Regions from separate parts of the Neptuniibacter sp. 2_MG-2023 genome, predicted to be linked through region 1. Evidence: predicted binding sites of a transcription regulator. Region 1 holds the regulator's gene; the other holds the start of a gene.
The links. The regulator FNR, encoded in region 1, switches genes on or off when oxygen is low (the NO sensors DNR and NnrR bind a similar motif). The targets are predictions, from matches to a motif close to TTGATNTANATCAA.
Positions count from the first base shown of each region.

Region 2: a site for FNR is predicted at 2,806-2,819, ahead of Q4486_RS09680 (TraR/DksA C4-type zinc finger protein). Genes of this name have one in related genera too.

Region 1 covers NZ_JAUOQC010000002.1:147,760-153,380, reverse strand. Annotated here, with positions in the region: gene Q4486_RS03240 (sulfite exporter TauE/SafE family protein) at 1-556, shown strand, start outside; gene hemN (oxygen-independent coproporphyrinogen III oxidase) at 640-2,028, shown strand; gene fnr (fumarate/nitrate reduction transcriptional regulator Fnr) at 2,101-2,895, shown strand; gene Q4486_RS03225 (adenine phosphoribosyltransferase) at 3,056-3,598, shown strand; gene Q4486_RS03220 (alpha/beta hydrolase) at 3,700-4,581, shown strand; gene Q4486_RS03215 (thioredoxin fold domain-containing protein) at 4,622-5,092, shown strand; gene rdgC (recombination-associated protein RdgC) at 5,197-5,621, shown strand, end outside.
Region 2 covers NZ_JAUOQC010000008.1:105,783-111,403, reverse strand. Annotated here, with positions in the region: gene Q4486_RS09695 (EAL domain-containing protein) at 1-711, opposite strand, end outside; gene Q4486_RS09690 (hypothetical protein) at 1,129-1,371, opposite strand; gene Q4486_RS09685 (LysR family transcriptional regulator) at 1,462-2,379, shown strand; gene Q4486_RS09680 (TraR/DksA C4-type zinc finger protein) at 2,886-3,317, shown strand; gene Q4486_RS09675 (serine hydrolase) at 3,492-4,745, shown strand; gene Q4486_RS09670 (restriction endonuclease) at 5,030-5,621, shown strand, end outside.

The DNA of each region.
Region 1 (5,621 bases):
CCCAAATGGTATGAAAGGCTTTGGCTTATTACTGGGTTACAACAGCGGGCGAATTACCAGCTACGCTATAGCGGGGGCATTACTCGGCAGTGTAAGTTGGTTAATTGAAAACCCAAGCATACAACTCGCATTACGAATATTTGCAGGTTTAATGTTAGTCAGCATGGGACTTTATATAGCACAATGGTGGCAAGGTCTGACCAAGGTTGAGCATCTAGGCTCCTATCTCTGGAAAAAAATCAGCCCTTTTGCACGCCACTTTTTACCGGTTAAAACATTACGCCAAGCACTCATGCTCGGCGTACTTTGGGGCTGGCTACCTTGCGGTCTCGTTTATAGCACACTCATATGGGCATCCGCCGCTGCGGACTGGACCTTAAGCGCACAATTAATGATCGCTTTTGGATTAGGCACGCTGCCCACTATGCTTTTAACTGGCGTTTTAGCACAACAGGTAAAAACAGTTTTACAACGAAAACTAACAAAACACCTCTCTGGTAGCCTGATTATACTGATGGGACTCTACACAATCCCTTGGCAAGGCATACTGAATTAGCCATAGAGTTAAACCAAGCTTAGTTACTAATAGATTATTTACTGTCAGTGATGGCAGCAGTCGAGATAACGAGGGAAACATTCGTGGATAGCAACCTGATAAAATGGGACTTAGATCTAATCAAGCGATACGACCTTTCAGGTCCACGCTATACATCTTACCCAACAGCCGTTCAGTTCGATCCTGAACTATCTTCCTCGGATTTAGTGACAACAGGACAGAACTCTGCCGACTTAAATGCGCCACTCTCTCTTTATGTGCACATCCCATTTTGCGCACACGTCTGCTACTACTGTGCCTGCAATAAGGTCATTACACGAAATCGTAAGAAAGCACAGCCCTATTTGGATACCCTGTATAAAGAGATGGCTCAGCTTTCCAAATGGTATAGTAATGACCGTCAGGTCACTCAGCTTCACTGGGGCGGCGGTACGCCTACTTTCATTAGCCATGAGCAGATGAGAGAGTTAATGCAGCAGATGCGGGCTAATTTTAATCTACTAGATGATGACTCCGGCGATTACTCTATTGAGATAGATCCAAGAGAAGCCACTGAAGAAACAATCCAAGTATTAAGAGAGATCGGTTTTAATCGCATTAGCTTAGGTTTACAAGATATAGACCCTAAAGTGCAAGAAGCTGTTAACCGTGTGCAATCGGTTGAACAAACTTCTGCCATTTTAGAAGAAGCTCGCCGCCAAGGCTTCCGCTCACTTAACCTTGATCTTATTTATGGCTTGCCCTATCAAACATTTGATGGCTTTAACGAGACATTAGATACCGTTATTGAGATGAACCCAGATAGACTCTCTGTATTTAATTATGCTCACCTGCCAGATCGTTTTAGGCCACAGCGTCACATCGATGAATCAACACTACCTAGCCCAGAGACGAAACTTGCTATTCTAGAATCAACTATCAGTAAACTACTCAATGCCGGTTATGTCTATATAGGCATGGACCACTTTGCTAAACCTGATGATGAATTAGCTATTGCGCAAAACACGGGAAAACTACACAGAAATTTCCAAGGCTACACAACACATTCTGAATGTGACTTAGTTGCCATGGGGGTATCTGCCATTAGTCAAATTGGTTCTGTGTACTATCAAAACCAGCATGAGATGCAAGCTTATACAGATACAGTAGAAAGCGAAAAACATGCAATTAAACGCGGCGTAAGCTTAACCCAAGATGACATTATCCGACGCCATGTCATCACTCATCTTATTTGCCATTTCGAATTAGAAAAAGCACCAATAGAGCAGCGCTTCGGTATCCAATTCGATCAGTACTTTGCCGATGCCCAGCAAGAGCTAAGCGCTTTTACCACCGATGGTCTTATTCAAATGGACACAAAACGCATTACCGTATCACCCGCCGGTCGGTTACTAATTCGCAGAATATGCATGGCTTTTGATGCTTATATACCAAAAGACCTTAGCTCACAGCGATTCTCACGGATTATTTAACTTTCCGTATTTACAGAAATATTACATAATCAAAATGTAGCCACTCGATTATAACGACAACAGGAATGTATTATGAGTGATAACAAGACAAACGAAGGGAAGCTGCGCAGTTTGCAGCAGGTTAGCTGTAACACTTGTAGTCTTAGCTCATTATGTCTCCCCGTTTCGCTTAATATGACAGAGATGGAACGGTTAGATAGGATTATCGATAAAAGCCGACCATTAAAAAAAGGGGAGCACCTATTTAACCAAGGTTCCGAGTTCACTGACGTGTATGCGATTCGAGCAGGGACCGTTAAAACCTACACCATCACAAATGAAGGTGAAGAACAGATCACTGGATTCTATTTTCCAGGTGAACTTGTTGGCATGAGCGGATTTGATTGCAACGAATACCCTGTCTCAGCAAAAGTACTAGAAACTACAACCGTTTGTGAAATTCCATTTGAGCGTCTCGACGATCTGTCGGGGCAGCTTCCGGAACTACGCCGCCAGCTTTTACGCACTATGAGTAAAGAGATTCGCGAAGAGCAACAGATGATGCTTCTTTTATCAAAGAAAAATGCAGAAGAGCGTGTAGCAACATTCTTGGTGAAAATATCGCAACGCTTTAAAGCAAGAGGCTATTCTGAAACAAGCTTCCGTCTATCCATGTCACGTAATGAGATTGGTAATTACTTAGGCTTAGCCGTAGAAACTGTCAGCCGTATTTTCACACGTTTCCAAAAAGCTAATTTACTGCGCGTTGAAGGTAAAGAGGTTCATATAGAAGATATAGAGCAACTCTACAGATTATCTGGAGAGATTATAGAAAGTGATGCGACTGAACCAGTAAGTGCTCAATGTGGTAAAAACGGCCACTGCTAAAGATCGATAAAATAAAAGAGCACCGGCATATTGACTACCGGTGCTCGTCAGTCGCACAAAAAGTAGCCATCTCAATGTGTAACCCAACGGGTTCATTAGACCTTTATCTCCCCTAAAATGCATTGAGCCAAATCAACAAGCAGTTTCCAAGGAGTTTTTAATGTCATACGACGAATGTTATGTGAAGTCAGTTATTCGAACCATCCCTGACTGGCCTGAACCTGGCGTACAGTTCCGTGACATAACCCCCCTATTTAAAGACCCGAAAGCATTGCGCATGATCTCTGACGCTTTTATTCAGCGTTATGTTGATAGTGATATTACTCATATCGCCTGCATTGATGCCAGAGGCTTTTTGATCGGCTCTATTATCTCCTACCATCTAAATATTCCCTTAGTTCTCGTCCGTAAAAAAGGGAAGCTTCCAGGCCAAACAATCGAACAAGAATATAAGCTGGAATATGGCACAGCGACCGTTGAAATGCAGGTTGATGCAGTTACTTCTGGAGACAAAGTTTTAGTTTTTGACGATTTAATCGCTACAGGCGGAACAATACTTGCGGCCTGCAGCATTATCAAAAAATTGGGAGCATCAGTATCAGAAGCCGCTGCACTCATTGACCTACCTGATCTTCAAGGTTCCAGTAAAATCCAAGATGCAGGTGTCCCAGTACATACGCTTCTAGCCTACGAAGGCCTTTAAACACTACAAGTGACCTCTAATAGAATACTGAAACGGCTTGCATATTTCTTTTAAGAATATCATTATAACTTAATTGACGAACAAGCCGTTTAGGTATTTCTATGCTCCGTATTATTATCGCCCTATTCCTTGCTAGCAGCCTTCTTAACTCCAGCAACCTATATGCAGAAGAGATCACACTAAAATATAAGCATCTCGACTTAAATGCCAACCTGCACCTGACAGAAGAGAACGGTTTTAACAATATACTTCTCATCACCCACGGCACACTCGCCCACAATGGCATGGAGATCATTGCCACATGGCAAGAGCTACTGGCTGATGAAGGCATGAGTAGCCTAGCTATCAATTTAAGTTTAGGCCTGGATAATCGGCATGGTATGTACGACTGTAAAACTCCTCACACCCATAAACATACCGATGCAATTCCTGAAATAGCTGCTTGGGTGGACTGGCTTAAAACACAAGGTAGCCAATCGATAATATTAGCCGCCCACTCCCGGGGAGGGAATCAAACAGCTTGGTATGCGGATACACACTCAGACCCTGTTATAAAAGGACAAATTTTAATTGCTCCGCAAACTTGGTCGGAACAATATGAAGCAGCGAGTTACAACAAACGCTACCAACACTCACTGCCAGATCAGCTAGAAAAAGCTATTCAATTAGCCCCAGATAACATGCTTACCAATACAGATTTTATCTACTGTGAAGATACGCAAGTAGCCGCTTCAAGCTTTGTAAACTACTATCAAGCTAACCCACGCCTTGATACTCCCACGCTATTATCTAAAACTACACTGCCAACACTAGTCTTCAGTGGCAGTGAAGATACTATTGTTGCCGATCTATTTGAAAAATTGGAAACTTTAAACAACGATGCGGTACAAAGCATTCAAATTGAGGGAGCTGATCACTTCTTTCGCGACCTTTATATGGATGAAGTTACTGAACATAGTTTAGAATTCATCGAACAACTATAAACACTCAGCCCCTACGCTGAGAATAAACGCCGGAATTTACATGTTTAGATTACTACCGATCTTTTGTTTAATAATCAGCCAAGCGATCTGGGCTGTGGAAATACCGAGAACAAAAGACTTACAGCAAGCCTATGTAGAGACTGGTAGAAATTCATCAGGTCAGGAAAAAGTTGTGATGCTCTTAGTCTCGCAACCTAATTGTAACTACTGTCTTCTTATTACCGAAGAGATCATCCATCCAATGCTTTTAAGTGGTCATTATGAGAGCACTACGCTCTTTAGCGAGCTTGAAATTAATACAGGAGGTAGCATTAAAGATTTTAACGGGCAACAGGTAGGCGCTAATACATTTGCTCAACGGTACAATGCATGGGCAACCCCAACACTGCTTTTTCTCAACAATAAAGGTGAGGAAATTGCAGAAAAGATGGTCGGCATCAACACCTTAGATCTCTACGGATACTATGTCGATAAGTCCCTTAATACAGCTTTTAAAAAAATAAATCCCTAAGCACCCTATTTAGATAATTAATTTCGTCATAAACCTATAATTTCCTCTTCCATCCACAACATTTCTTGCTACTATGCACTGCCTTTTTTCTATCAGGAGCTGCTATGTGGTTTAAGAATGTCATCTTTTATCGTTTAACTGAACCCTTCGAATACACACAGGAACAGTTACAAGAAAAGCTCTTGGAACAAACATTTACACCTTGTAAAAGCCAAGAATTGAGCCGTTATGGCTGGGTTTCACCTTGCCATTTAACAGAAGATCTACTCGCTCACCAAGTACACGGCATGTTTATGGTGGCTACCCGCAAAGAGGAAAAGATCCTACCCGGCGCCGTTATCAAAGAAGCCGTTGGTGAAAAGGTTGCCGTTATTGAGCGCGACCAAGCACGTAAAGTTTATAAAAAAGAGAAAGACCAACTAAAAGATGAAGTTGTGCTTGACCTCCTACCCCGCGCTTTCAGTAAGTTCCAACAAACCAGTGCAATTATACTTCCTAGCTTAGGCTGGATTGCTGTTGATTCTTCTAG
Region 2 (5,621 bases), on a different contig from region 1:
AAGATCTGATAATGTTTTTTTTGTAGAACCACTGTAGATACCACTCGCGGCCAATATACGCGCCTCCGGTGAGAAATCTCCACCTTTATAGGCAAAGCAAACAATACCACCTTGTTTGATACCAATAATACGCTCAATCTCATTGAGCACAGTTTCGGTAAAGCTTACTAGGTTTTGCTTGCTGCTGATGCTTCGTGCGGCATCAACAACCATCTGTAGTCCTTGCTTAGCTTGAATAAGCTCGGAGAGATAGCGCCAAGTGCGAATATGGCTACTCACAACCGTATGCAGGGTATCCCGAGCTAAGTCTGATTTATTCCAATATTCATCTATATCATACTTAGCCATTACTTCATGGCGGGGAGCCATGCCCGGTTGGCCCGTGACCAAGATAATACGCACCGCTGAATTACCTAAAACCTCGCGAATCGTGCTCGCAAGTCTTAAACCTGCATCATCTTCTTCCATAACTACATCTAGTAAGATAACGCTAATATCACTATTGCGGGAGATAACATCAGCAGCTTCACTCACTGAATTTGCAGTTAATATTTGGACGGGACGTTCATAAACAACTAAATCTTGTAGGCTGTAAACCAGTGATGCCTGATAAGTGAGATCATCTTCAACACTAAGCACTTTCCATGGTGCTGCAGCCGCTTTATCAACAATAGAACTTTCAGAAAAATGAAACAATTCTAACTCTGACATAAAGAATCCTTTGCTCTAGTCATTATCATAGAAGCTTAGATTAATATTATAAATAAGCAATGGAAATCACAAAAAAGCAGGACTGTTTATTCTATATTTTTATATTTTAAAATCAGTAGATTACAACTAATTCATAAACCAAAAAAAGCTTAGGATTTATGAATATCTGTTCCATTAAAGTAAGGGGGAACATAAAGAGCTATAACAGGTAGGCCTATAAAACCAGTAAAAAATGTAAACAGGAAGTCACGAAAAGAGATTAATATCACCTGCATGAAAATAGGTTACCAACCATTTTCGGAACAATAAAATTAGCTACCTAAAATCAGGTATTTTTCCCAACTAAATAGGTCAGCAAGATGTCTTACATAGTAAGGCAATAATAGTAAAAGCCGTTAAGTTTCCCAGCACAGTCCATTAGTGTTCTTTAGGTTCAACTAAGAACTTAGTTACGACTAAACGAGCAAGAGAGCCCACACTAAAAAATAACAACAAGGCGAGGGGAAGCGTTTGGCTAACCGTTGCTATCCACTCATCAAACAAAACTGAATCCGCTGTGGCATTTCGATAAACCACAATTGCCGGCATACCAAGCAGCATAGTCGGTACCATAATGGACATAACTAAAGGTACTTGGAATTTATTAGGAAGCTTCTTCATTTTTAAACCTAGTTGTTTAATTCACAAGTAAACTCTATCATCGGAACGGTCGTTCAAAAACAGGCAATATTGCAAGGTAAGCATGCATATATGAAAGCTAAAGATATGACCAACATCTACTGGTTTTGTCAGTCAGTAGAATCAGGTGGATTTGCAGCAGCAAGCATCAACACCAAAGTATCTGCGCCTACGCTTTCAAGAGCGGTAGCCCAATTAGAAGAGACCTTGGGCGAAAAATTAATTCATCGCAATGCTAAGCAATTCCAGCTTACAAAAGCTGGCGATATCTATTATCAAAAATTCTCATCCCTTTATAAGCAGCTAGATACTGAATGGGAAAAGCTCTCAGACAAACAACCTAAATTGGTGGGCGATATTCACGTTTCCTGCCCTGAAACTTTCGCTGAAATATTCCTACAGCAAACCGCTATCGAATTTATGGAGCAGAATTCAGGCGTTAATATTCATATACTATTTTCATCTGATATAGACCATTTTTTCGACGATCAGATCGACTTAGCCATTGTCACACGACCAGCTCAGGCTCCAAACTTAGTTCAACGGCGTTTATTTAATATAGATTTATCACTCGCGGCGGCTCCCAGTTACTTAGATAAAAAAGGCACTCCCGTAACCCCAGAAGATCTTTTAAAACATCACCTGCTTATGGGTAATACCATGCAATTTTGGGAGTTTAAGCAACAAAACAAAATAATCCGCATCCCCGTAAAACCTAAATACTCCATAAATAGCCTGCGCCTATGCATACAAGCAGCTTGTTCAGGCATAGGTATCTGCATGGCGCCTAAAGCCGCCTTACAGCCATATTTAGAACGAGGAGAGTTGCTCTTGCTGCCAGAGATTCAATGCGAATCAGGTATAGTCTATATGGTATGGGCCGATCAAAAATTAGTCCCAGCCCGACTGGCCGCTTTCAGAAACATGATTTTAGAGCGCCTAGATCAACCCGCAGATCTATTATCGCTATTTTCTAATAACGCTCTTTAATGATCTTCCTACCTATAACTTTCCAGCCTTGCGCTTAAATTAACATTCGTAATGCGTCGATAACTAAGAGTAAATAGATCAAACGAGCCGTTGTCATTAACCCGTTTGATTAGCTTAGTAAGAGGATAGGGGAAAGTGGCGCGTTTGGAGGGTATTATTCGCTACACTCACCCTTCGGGTCGTCGAAGATCTATGCTTTCGTATCCTAAGCGATATTAACAGAATTACCGTTACTTGTTTTCAAAACAAATTAAACTTGCATTAAAGATGTTATGTAATAACATCATTGAAAGTTGCCCTACCTTTAAATTCTATTGGGCCGGAGTTCTTACTGCTATGAGTCGAGTACCTGCTATGTGCCAAGAGTTTGTTTTCCTTGGGCAGTATTTAGATCGAGCTATAACCTGCGCCTTCGACAACAACTTGTTGACGAACGGCAAGGTCCTCAAAGGTAAAAATTATTGCTCAGTATTGAGCACGCCTGTACCTTGTTGGAGGGAAAAATCATGAGCACTTCGCAGAAAGATCAATGCGTCTTAAAGGAAGAACAGATCTTAAAGGCCCCGAAATCAGACTATATGAACACAGAACAACTCGAATATTTTAGAAGTCGGTTAATACAGCTTCATGAATCTATCAGTGGAAGAATCCAAGAGGCTAAGAACAAAATGGCTAGTCCCCCTGAACTTAACGATGATAGTGATCGGGCATCTTGGGAGGAAGAGTGTAGTACTTCATTGCGGATTTTGGATCGAGAACAAAAGCTGCTGCCTAAAATCATCCAATCATTGGAGCGCATACGCCTAGGCACCTATGGCTACTGTCTGGAGTCGGATGAACCTATAGGCATTCCACGCCTTTTAGCAAGACCGACTGCTGAATACTGCGCAGACATCAAAGCCGATAGGGAATTAAAGGAACGTGTTTACCGAGATTAGATTCTGCAATAATAGGCTTAGTGGAATTTAAGAAAACCAAAACCAAAAGCGATGTAGCTTATCAGGCCACATTAGTGACCGGTTATTCATAATATTTATTGGACTCAAGATACTATTATTAGAGCTCCGAAAACGGGTAAAGATTCAAGAGTTTTGCCCAATAAGGATTTACCAATGCTTTGTCGACTTGCCAGACTATTTATTGCCCTGTTTGTTGTTCTGAGTACCCCTGTACTTGCCGAGCCAAGTTCGACCACTGATGCGTTTTATGATGTCTCTTACGTTTGGAGCAAAGATGCTGCCGCTGTGCAGAAGTATCATGACAATGTAGCGCGAATTCTCGGACCTGCGGTAGCTAGACACTTGCGCGTTGTAGTCGATAATGGTTTGCATGGGGTCATTTATCTACGTCATGGAAACAGTACAGGTGCGGTACGGGTAGCCCGTGTGCATAGTCAATTACTCAACAAAAAAGGGTTAGATGCATCCGCTCCGGTACTGTCGAAGGATTGGGTCTTAGCAACAACCGATCGCAACTTAACGAAAACCAAAAAACAAACTGTATTCGCAAAAAACTCTGAACGATCAAACACCGTTGCCAAACCAACCAGTTCTTCGACTAAAAAGTCCCAAGCAATCCACGACCTAGAGGTTGCTGTGGAAACCTATATCAAAGACCTTCGGCAAAGAGGGCGAATAAGTAAGGACGAACGCACAGGCTGGTCAGTATACGACTTCACTAACGGAGAAAAACTGGTCACCATCAACGAGGAGCTTCAATTCCAATCCGCTAGCCTGATCAAACCCTTTATTGCTGCAGCTTTCTTTCATCAAGTTAAACAAAAAGATCTAATCTACGGGCCAAAAAGTCGACGCCATATGGAGCGGATGATCCACCGTTCTAACAACGCTTCCACCAACTGGGTTATTAAGCAAGTGGGTGGTCTGAAGGCGGTACAACGAATACTCAAAAAAAATTATCCCGGTATATTCCGCGCCACCAGTATCGTCGAATACATTCCTGCAGGCGGAAAGACCTACCGCAACAAGGCCTCAGTTCATGACTATAGTCGCTTTCTGTATGCTTTATGGAACGATAATATCGCTGGTGCCCGAGAGATAAAGCGTCTTATGTCTTTACCTGGTACAGACCGAATCTACACCGGTGCCGAATCAGTACCGGTGGGTACTCAGGTATTCAACAAGACCGGAAATACTGCTCGATTATGCGCCGACATGGGAATCTTGAACGTGAAGGGACCTGATGGGAAACGCTACCCCTATATCCTTATTGGCATTATCGAAAAGCAAGAAAAAGCGCGTAACTATACCACCTGGATACGCGATCGAGCCGAAGTGATACGGGACGTATCCAACATCGTTTATCAAGGTATTGCCCAGAAGCATAATTTCACTAATGTGCTTTGATTAAACGACTACTAATTATTAGCTCTGGGGTAAATAAAATTCAGTGACAGTCACAAAATAGCGAGCGTGTGCTACGTGGTTATTAAAGACACTTTTGACCCACGAAAAAGTATTTAGCGTACCCCCACACAAACCTTCAAGCGACAACGTAAAAGGTCTCCGATTTGCTTATTGGTAAATTGATAATTTAAATTGCCACCTCAAAAGTTATTTAATCTTAAATATTATAAAGTTAGACTATCTTCTTAAAGCCACTAAAAACAAGAAGAACTTACGGAAAAGCTATGTCTATCCCTAAATACAACGAAATCATGCCCAACGTTCTGCGTTATCTTGCGGAGCATGGAGAGCAGAAATTCAGGGAGCTGGAGCAGCCTCTGGCTATTGAATTTGGTTTATCTGATGACGAGATCGCTCAGGAGTACGATTCAGGTAACGGTACGGTATTTCTGGATAGAATCAGTTGGGCGCTAAGCTATCTGACGAACAGTGGGCTTACAGAAAGGCCGCGCAGAGGTGTGTACAAAATAACAGATACCGCCCAGAAGTTTCTTGATAAAAGCTCCGAAGAGATTCAGCAGTTTGTTAAAGCACAAATGGCACTGAGAACCGCTGAGCAAAAAGCGATAAAAATAGAGCAGGGGTTTGATGACGACAGGACTGAATTACTGCCTACGAGCAATCAAACCCCGCAGGAGATGTTGAATACAGCGTATAAGAGCATCCGTCAGTCCACTTATGACCAGATCATAGACACCGTACTGAGTAAGACACCGTCAGAGTTTGAAGGCCTTGTGGTTAAGCTTCTGGAGCGTATGGGCTATGGCGGAGAAGTAAAAAACGCAGGAACGGTCACACAGGCCTCAAATGATGGTG